Regions from separate parts of the Streptomyces sp. NPDC039480 genome, predicted to be linked through region 1. Evidence: riboswitches for the same ligand, from Rfam matches in the RefSeq annotation. Region 1 holds a riboswitch; each other region holds the start of a gene.
The links. A riboswitch is a leader RNA that binds a small molecule or an ion and turns the genes downstream of it on or off. The one in region 1 is predicted to bind cyclic di-AMP.

Region 1 (2,993 bases):
GCGTACACCCCACTGACGAGCCGTCAGGACTGTGATCTTCACGTGATCTCGGCTGCATCGACTTGTGACAAGCGTTCGACTGCGGCTACGTTCACGACGACTTGAGCGCCCCAGGCGCCCAAGTCGTCGCTGCAGTCTCCTGAAAGGCACCCGCATGCTCTCCGGTCATGGTCGTCACCGACGCCCCCGCCAAGCCCCGGCCCTCATCGTCGCGGCAGGTGTCACCGGATCAGCCATCGCCATCCCGCTGCTCGGCGCCACCAGCGCGAGCGCCGCCGAGACCACCACGTGGGAGAAGCTCGCCGAGTGCGAGAGCGGCGGCGCGTGGAGCGCCAACCCCGGCAACGGCTACTACGGAGGCCTCCAGCTCTCCCAGGAGACCTGGGAGGCGTACGGCGGTCTCGACTACGCGACCAGCGCCGACCAGGCCAGCCGCTCGCAGCAGATCGCCGTCGCCGAGAAGATCCTCGACGCCAAGGGCACCGCGGCCTGGCCGAGCTGCGCACCGATCGCCGGGCTCAGCCAGGACGGTGCCGCGGCCGACGTCGACCCGGGCGGCCCCATCGCCCCGACGCCCTCCGACTCGACGGGTCCGGCCGACTCCAAGGGCTCCAAGGGCCCTGAGGGTTCCAAGGACTCCGAGGCCCCTGAGAAGGGGACGGGCAAGCCTTCTGACGAGGCCACGGACTCCGCCGACCCGGAGCGGCCCTCCGGCGACGCGAGCGACACGCCCGCCTCCGGCGACAGTTCGCGAGAGAAGAATCACGAGGAGTCCGGCGAAAAGGACGGCAAGGGCGGTAAGGACGGCAAGGGCGACGCCGAAGGCGCCGAAGGTGCCGAAAACGCCGACGGCAAGGGCGACTCCGGCAAGTCCGGCCAGAAGGACACCACTTCGCCCACGCCCGAGAAGTCGACCGACCCGGCCGACGACGCCACGGACCCCAACGGCTCCTCGTCCGGCCGCCACCGCGGCGACCGCGCCGACGAGAACGACAGCGCCGGCGACCGTCCCGGACGGCACGCCTCGCGCGGCGCCGACCGCTCCGAGAAGCTCGCCGACGGCACGTACACCGTGCGCTCCGGGGACAACCTCTCGGTCATCGCGGACGACTTCGGGGTCGACGGCGGATGGCACGAGCTCTACAGCGAGAACAAGAAGACCGTCGGAGGCGACCCGGACCTCATCCTCCCCGGTCAGAGCCTCGATGTGGGCGAAAAGTAACGGAAATTGACGATGCGTCTGCGGGGGACTTGGCATGTGTTGTCCGGTTTGGCGCGAGTGAGAGATGGGTCTCAGAAGCCCTGATCGTCTTTGAAATTCGGTGGGGAGCGTGTCTACGGTCGTGACCGCTCGCCACTGGTGAGCCCCGCCGGTCGGTACGCCGAATCCTGCCAACGGCCGGACGGGAACAGTCGTCGCTCAAGAGCGCCGTGGGCAGGAGCGGGGGACCCAAGGTAAGTGCCGTGTCATGCGGCTAGGGGTGAAGCCGCACTCGCGAGAGTGCGGCCGGGCAACCACATCGGCCCGAACCCGACAGCTCACCTCGCAGGCGTCGGTGTAGGGGATCAACTCATGCTGCTTTCCGGCAAGGGCAAGCACCGCCGCCCGTCCAAGGCCACTCGTGTCGCCACGCTCGTCGGCGTGACCGGCGCCGCCGTCGCCGCCCCGCTGATGGCGGCCGGCTCGGCCTCCGCCGCCACCGCGTCCGAGTGGGACGCCGTCGCCCAGTGCGAGTCCGGCGGCAACTGGTCCATCAACACCGGCAACGGCTACCAGGGCGGGCTGCAGTTCTCGCCGTCCACCTGGGCCGCGTACGGCGGTACGAAGTACGCGCCGACCGCCGACAAGGCCTCCAAGGCCCAGCAGATCGAGATCGCCGAGAAGGTCCTCGCCGGCCAGGGCAAGGGCGCCTGGCCGAGCTGTGGCGTCGGCCTCTCCGGTGCCTCGTACAACGGCGGCGGCTCGCAGCAGCAGGCCCCGCAGCAGCAGAGCAAGCCGCAGCCGCAGCAGACGCAGCAGCAGGCCGCTCCGCAGCAGCAGGCCGCGCCGAAGCAGGCGGCTCCCAAGCCGCAGCCGACGCCGCAGACCGAGACCAAGAAGACCGTCGAGACCCCGACCGGCAAGAAGGTCGAGAAGGGCGACGGCGAGTACAAGGTCAAGACGGGCGACACCCTGTCCAAGATCGCCCAGGCGCACGACGTCAAGGGCGGCTGGCAGAAGGTCTACAAGCTCAACGGCGACATCATCGACGACGCCGACTTCATCTACCCGGGCCAGCAGCTCCACCTGAGCTGACCCGGCCGGTCACGGCCGTGCCTCGGCGGACGCACGGCCGTACCCCCCGTCCCCACGGGCTCCCCGCCCCGGTGCGCGTATCCCCCGTACGCACCGGGGCGGGGCCATGTCCACACCCCGGTCCGGATCCGCGCCACGCCCCTCTTGTTCGCTACTAGCGAGTAGAGAACATGGTCTTACGCCCTGTTTCCACGCCATATGGGCCTTGTGCCGTCCCAGGGGACGGGCGGTCGGCTGGCTGAAGCCCCGGAGCCGGTTAGGCTCAGGAGACGCAGGGCCGAAGCGGCCCGGCGTAATCGTGTTTACGCGTCACACTCCCAGAAGGAGATGCTCGTGCCGTCCATCGACGTCGTCGTAGCCCGGGAAATCCTGGACTCCCGAGGCAACCCCACGGTCGAGGTCGAGGTCGGCCTCGACGACGGCAGCACCGGTCGTGCCGCCGTTCCGTCCGGTGCCTCCACCGGTGCCTTCGAGGCCATCGAACTCCGTGACGGTGACCCCAACCGTTACCAGGGCAAGGGTGTCGAGAAGGCCGTCCTCGCCGTCATCGAGCAGATCGGCCCGGAGCTCGTCGGTTACGACGCCACCGAGCAGCGCCTGATCGACCAGGCCATGTTCGACCTGGACGCCACCGACAACAAGGGCTCGCTCGGCGCCAACGCCATCCTCGGCGTCTCGCTCGCCGTCGCGCACGCCG
Region 2 (2,993 bases), on a different contig from region 1:
CTCGCTGCGGGTCTCCCGGGCGCGGTAGTACATGCCCACCCCGGCGAACGGCTTCACCTCGTGGGTGCGGGGGTCCTCGGCCACCAGGGTTCCGGTGACCTTGCCGGTCGGGTTGTCGTAGGAGATCCAGGGGTGGCTGCTGGTGAGGGTCAGCTTGGGGTTGAGGCCGTAGTTGAGAAAGCCGGTCGTCCGCTGGACGATCTCGTTGGGCTGTCCGTCCCTGGCCACGACGTCGATGACGTAGGCGCCCATGGCGGGCAGGGTGACCGGCTCGGAGCGGAAGGTGTCCTCGTAGCACTCGCCCGAGTCGGGGCAGGTCTCGGTGCCGGTCAGGCGGACGCTGGCGAGGACCTCGGGGTCGTTCTTCGCGTGGATCTCGAGCGTGACGTCCTTGGGGTGGAAACGCGCGGACATGTGCTCGTAGAGGGCGTAGATCTTGCCGCCCTCCTGCAGGGTTTCCGTGCGGCTGCGCGAATCGCCGTCCCCTGCGTGCGCCGCGGGCGCGGCGACCTGTGTGGCAGTGCAGACCACGAGGCCCGTGGCCAGCGCTGCCGTGAACTTCTTCAAGACTCCCCCATCGGATCTTGCTGTGTGTGTCGCGCGTATGACCGGCGGGATGGGCGAATGGTTGTGCGACTGATGGCACACATGTCAGGGGCGTCGGGGCGCAGGAGTGGCGGTGCCAGTTTCGCGGTCGTCGGTGACATGCAGCAGGGCCCGGATCCACATGGGATCCGGGCCCTGCTGTTGCAGTAGCGGGGACAGGATTTGAACCTGCGACCTCTGGGTTATGAGCCCAGCGAGCTACCGAGCTGCTCCACCCCGCGTCGTGTTCCTCCACCCTACGCCACCGCGGAGGACTCTCACACCACGGCGCGGCGCAGGGGGCGGCAAGTGCCTTGCGGGGCCGCGCAGTACACCGCCACACGAACCGCTGTTCCGCTCCGTGATGCCGCATCAGAAACAAGGTGAGGGTGCGCCAGAAGAATGGGGAACATTTCCCTTTCCCGCCCTCACCTACGTCCGCCGGAAAGGGAATTCCTGCGGGCGGGCCCTCCGTTTCGGCCGCCCTCCTTTTCTGGGCGGGCGTCACTTTCTACGCGGCAGAAGCATTGTTGACGCGGCGTCGGATGCCCGTGGCCTCACCTCGGGCCGGGCTGGGCGGGTCGACACCGACGCGATGCGAAATGCCCGTTCTGGCGTGAACAGCCACCTTTGCGCATGTCCGTATTCTTCCAGATACGACCTAATTGACTCGTTAGTGCCATACGCTGCACTTGGCCGCCTGGTGGAGCACTCGAGGGAAATGCCGTACCCCGCTCCGTGAATTGCGTCACGCCCCGGTGTCCTCGGCTTCGCGGGCCGCGGAGTGCGTTCTCGTTCTGCGCAAAGAGAGTTGGGTTTTCGATCAAAGAGGGTGCGGGATTTTGATCACGCGGTACGGGCCCGCGCATTCCCTCCATTCGAATTCCGGCCTTGTTCCGCACCGGCTTTCTCGCCTAACGTCACCGTCAATCCGGATGGAACGCCGAATCCTGCCGCTGTCCGGAAACTCTCCCACCCACACCCACTCACTCACGCACGGCAGGAGCGGGGGACCCAGGTAAGCCGCCGATCCCGGTGACGGGACGGCTCGGGGTGAAGTCGCATGCCCTGCGACCGGACATCTCCCGTCCGAACCCGACAGCTCACCCCGCAGGCGACGGAGAGGAATTCGTCATGCCCGCAAAGGGTAAGCACCGCCGTCCCAAGTCCAGCTCGCTCACCCGGGGCATCGCCGCCGCGGGCACCGGCGGCGCCGTGCTCGTTCTTCCGGTGCTCGGCGCGACCACGGCCGCCGCCGCGCCGGCCGCCGCGGCCGCCAAGCCCGCCGCGGCCCCGAAGACCTATGTCGTCGTCGCGGGTGACTCCCTGGCCGAGATCGCCCGTGAGCACTCCGTGAGCGGCGGCTGGCAGAAGCTGTACCAGGACAACCGCGGCGTCCTCGGCGACGACCCGAAGCTGATCCACCCCGGTCTCGAGCTCACCCTCGGCAAGGAGGCCCCGGCCGCCCCCGAGCGGGCGGACCGGTCCGAGCGCGGCAACACCGCCGCCGAGCCCGCCGTGGCGAAGAAGTCCTACGCCAACAACCTCGACGGCTGGATCAGGCAGTCGCTCGACATCATGGCCCAGCACGGCATCCCCGGCACCTACGAGGGCATCCACCGCAACATCATGCGGGAGTCCTCCGGCAACCCGATGGCCATCAACAACTGGGACTCCAACGCCGTCGCCGGAACCCCCTCCAAGGGGCTCCTGCAGGTCATCGGCCCCACGTTCTCCGCCTACCACGTGCCCGGCACGTCGACCGACAGCTACGACCCGGTCGCCAACATCACCGCCGCCTGCAACTACGCGGCCGACCGCTACGGCTCGATCGACAACGTCAACGGCCCCTACTAGGCCGCACCCCCAACCCCTTCCCGGTCGGTGACTGAGCCCCGGAACGCATGGCGTTCCGGGGCTCAGTCGTGTGGTGAAGCCGCCGTCCATGTCATCGGATCGCTGGAAACCCGGGTCAGTTCACAGCATGGTCAAGGAGAATGGGCCGCTCCGGTTGTCCGTACTATCGCCGTGTCAGGGCATCTGTGTACTGAATATTGCTTGTCACCCCGCAGGCCCGGGCCCCAATCCCGGTCCCGGGAAGCACACATGTGCAGCAGGCTCTTCAACTCCGGCCCCAGGTCCGGGAAAGGTTGTGCGCCCCATGTCCGAGAACGTTTCCGCCACCGAACTGACATCGCAGTACACCGCTCAAGTCCGTGCCGACCTCGAACGCAACACCAAGGAGCAGCAGCGCCTCGGTGCGGAAATCGCCTCCTTGCAGGAGCAGTTGGTGGCCCATCAGCGTGACCACGCGGTGCTGGTCAGCATCCAGCAGGCGCTCGGTGAGGAGCCGGCTTCCCCGGAGCCGGCGGCCCCGCAGGAGCGGGCCGCGGTGCCCGCCCCCCGTA
Region 3 (2,993 bases), on a different contig from region 1:
CGAGAGCGCGTCGATCATGGCTTCGGCGCGGTCGCCGATGCCCCTCTTCGGCACGTTCAGGATGCGGCGCAGCGGGACCGCGTCCTCGGGGTTGGCGAGAACACGCAGGTAGGCCAGCACATCGCGGACCTCCTTGCGCTCGTAGAAGCGGACGCCGCCGACGACCTTGTAGGGCAGGCCGACGCGGATGAAGATCTCTTCGAAGACACGGGACTGGGCGTTCGTCCGGTAGAAGATCGCGACGTCGCCGGCCTTGGCCTCGCCCGCGTCGGTGAGGCGGTCGATCTCGTCGGCGACGAACTGGGCCTCGTCGTGCTCGGTGTCGGCGACGTATCCGGTGATGCGGGCGCCCGCGCCCTGGTTGGTCCAGAGGTTCTTGGGGCGGCGGCTCTCGTTCCGCTCGATGACCGCGTTCGCCGCGGTGAGGATCGTCTGTGTGGAGCGGTAGTTCTGCTCCAGGAGGATCGTCGTCGCGTCGGTGTAGTCCTCCTCGAACTGGAGGATGTTGCGGATGGTGGCGCCGCGGAAGGCGTAGATCGACTGGTCCGCGTCACCCACGACGCACAGCTCGGCCGGGTCGTCCTCGTCGCCTCCGGAGGGGCCGACGAGCTCGCGCACCAAGGCGTACTGGGCGTGGTTGGTGTCCTGGTACTCGTCGACCATGACGTGCCGGAAGCGGCGCCTGTAGTGCTCGGCGACGTCCGGGAAGGCGCGCAGCAGGTGGACCGTCGTCATGATCAGGTCGTCGAAGTCCAGCGCGTTCGCCTCGCGGAGGCGGGACTGGTACATCGCGTAGGCCTGGGCGAGGGTCTTCTCGAAGCCGTCGGCGGCCTGCCCGGCGAAGTCCTCCTCGTCGATCAGCTCGTTCTTCAGGTTCGAGATCTTGGCGCTGAAGGACTTCGGCGGGAACTTCTTCGGGTCGAGGTCCAGGTCGCGGCAGACCAGGGCCATGAGGCGCTTGGAGTCCGCGGCGTCGTAGATCGAGAAGGAGGAGGTGAAGCCCAGTTTCTTGTACTCGCGGCGCAGGATGCGGACGCAGGCGCTGTGGAAGGTGGAGACCCACATCGCGTTCGCCCGGGGGCCGACGAGCTGCTCGACGCGCTCCTTCATCTCGCCCGCGGCCTTGTTCGTGAAGGTGATCGCGAGGATCTGGCCCGGGTGCACGCCGCGCTCGGCGAGGAGGTACGCGATGCGGTGGGTCAGCACCCGGGTCTTGCCGGAGCCGGCGCCGGCCACGATGAGCAGCGGGGAGCCGGCGTGCACGACGGCCGCGCGCTGGTTCTCGTTCAGCCCGTCGAGGAGGGACGCCGGGTCGATGACCGGGCGCGGGGCACCGTCGCGGTAGTGCGACTCGCGGGTCATGGGCGCGTCGAACTTCCCGTCGAACAAGTCGTCCGGAATGGGCTCCGGAGCGCTGTCCTCGGGCGGCGGCGGGGGCGCTTCGTCCGCGGCCCGGGAGGGCTGCAGGTCCGCCAGGAAGCTGTCATCAAAGAGGCTGCTCATCGCCTCCCGAGTCTAGGCGGCCCCACTGACAACCCGCTGCGGGTTCCGGACACACCCCGGACTTCCCACTCCGCGCTCACGGACGATCACGATCCGCTACGTCTCTCCGTGTCTCCATCGTGTCCGCGTCAAGGGTCTCGTAAAGTCACGAAAATGTATCGGGCATATCGAACATCAACCTTCACAGGAGCCACACGGGTTGGCTAGCGTGCCCGGCGGGCCACTCGCCCTCCCACCGGCGAACCCCGCCGGGAACGGGTGGCCTCCGCCGAGTCCGACACGTTCGGAGCCGGGGACCCACCAGAACCTTGGGGTGAATCGGTCCCGTACGAAGTACGGGACTGTAGGGCAGCCTTCCGAACCACCCGCCCGAACCCGACAGCTAACCCGGTAGGCGGTCTACGGAAGGAGTCGCCTCCCTTGGCGTCGCACCGCAAGCCGCGGACCCGTACAGCCGGCATACGCACGGCCCCCGCCGTCGGCATCACGACGGCAGCCCTCACCTCCGTCGCCCTCCTGGCACAGAGCGCGCAGGCGGCGCCCTCCGCGCCGACGAAGCCCAGCCTCGAAGAGGTCCAGAAGAAGGTCGACGAGCTCTACCGGCAGGCCGGCGTGGCCACCCAGAAGTACAACTCGGCCAAGGAGCGCACCGACAAGCAGCGCAAGAAGGTCGACCGTCTGCTCGACGACGTGGCCACACGCACGGACGAGCTGAACGACGCGCGCGAGGAGCTCGGCTCGTTCGCCGCCGCCCAGTACCGCACCGGCGCCGTCTCCGAGACGGCCACGATGATGCTCGCCGACGATCCGCAGGGCTACTTCGACCAGAACCACCTGGCGGACCGGCTCACCACGCGCCAGAAGAAGGCGGTCGACGACTACCAGGCGCAGCAGGCGTCGGCGACCAAGCAGCGCACGAAGGCCGCGAAGAGCCTCGAGACGCTGAGCGACTCGCGGGACGACCTGAGGACGAGCAAGCGGACCGTCCAGAAGAAGCTGGGTGACGCGCGTGAGCTCCTCTCGAAGCTGACCGCCGAGGAGAAGGCGCGGCTCGCGGAGATCGAGCGGAAGAAGAAGCAGGAGGCCAAACGCAAGGCCGAGAGGCTGGCCCGTGAGCAGGCCGCGGAGGCGGAGCGGGAGCGGAAGGCCGAGGAGGCGGCGCAGCGGGAGAAGGAGCGCGAGGCCGGCCAGGGTTCCGGTTCCGGCTCCGGATCTGGCTCCGGATCTGGCTCCGACACGGGATCAGGCTCGGGCTCGGGCTCCGGTTCAGGCTCCGGTTCGGGCTCGGGAAGCACCGACGGCAGCTACGCCACCAAGGCCGCGAAGGTCATCGATTTCGCGGAGGCCCAGATCGGCAAGCCGTACGTCTGGGGCGCCACCGGCCCCGACTCCTACGACTGCTCCGGACTCACGCAGGACGCGTGGAAGGCCGCGGGGATCTCCCTGCCGCGCACCACGTGGGACCAGGTGAAGGTCGGCACGACCGTGAA

Region 2: linked by a shared signal. The riboswitch ahead of ACZ56E_RS38455 (transglycosylase SLT domain-containing protein) and the one ahead of ACZ56E_RS36630 (transglycosylase family protein) in region 1 are both predicted to bind cyclic di-AMP.
Region 3: linked by a shared signal. The riboswitch ahead of ACZ56E_RS07405 (C40 family peptidase) and the one ahead of ACZ56E_RS36630 (transglycosylase family protein) in region 1 are both predicted to bind cyclic di-AMP.

The regions. Positions count from the first base shown of each region.
Region 1 is NZ_JBVITX010000016.1:67,761-70,753, forward strand. It holds gene ACZ56E_RS36620 (cytochrome P450 family protein) at 1-35, shown strand, start outside; gene ACZ56E_RS36625 (LysM peptidoglycan-binding domain-containing protein) at 155-1,222, shown strand; cyclic di-AMP (ydaO/yuaA leader) riboswitch at 1,418-1,569, shown strand; gene ACZ56E_RS36630 (transglycosylase family protein) at 1,574-2,296, shown strand; gene eno (phosphopyruvate hydratase) at 2,630-2,993, shown strand, end outside.
Region 2 is NZ_JBVITX010000018.1:116,457-119,449, forward strand. It holds gene ACZ56E_RS38445 (hypothetical protein) at 1-567, opposite strand, end outside; tRNA gene ACZ56E_RS38450 (tRNA-Met) at 754-827, opposite strand; cyclic di-AMP (ydaO/yuaA leader) riboswitch at 1,559-1,715, shown strand; gene ACZ56E_RS38455 (transglycosylase SLT domain-containing protein) at 1,720-2,442, shown strand; gene ACZ56E_RS38460 (hypothetical protein) at 2,747-2,993, shown strand, end outside.
Region 3 is NZ_JBVITX010000002.1:304,924-307,916, reverse strand. It holds gene pcrA (DNA helicase PcrA) at 1-1,503, opposite strand, end outside; cyclic di-AMP (ydaO/yuaA leader) riboswitch at 1,760-1,915, shown strand; gene ACZ56E_RS07405 (C40 family peptidase) at 1,924-2,993, shown strand, end outside.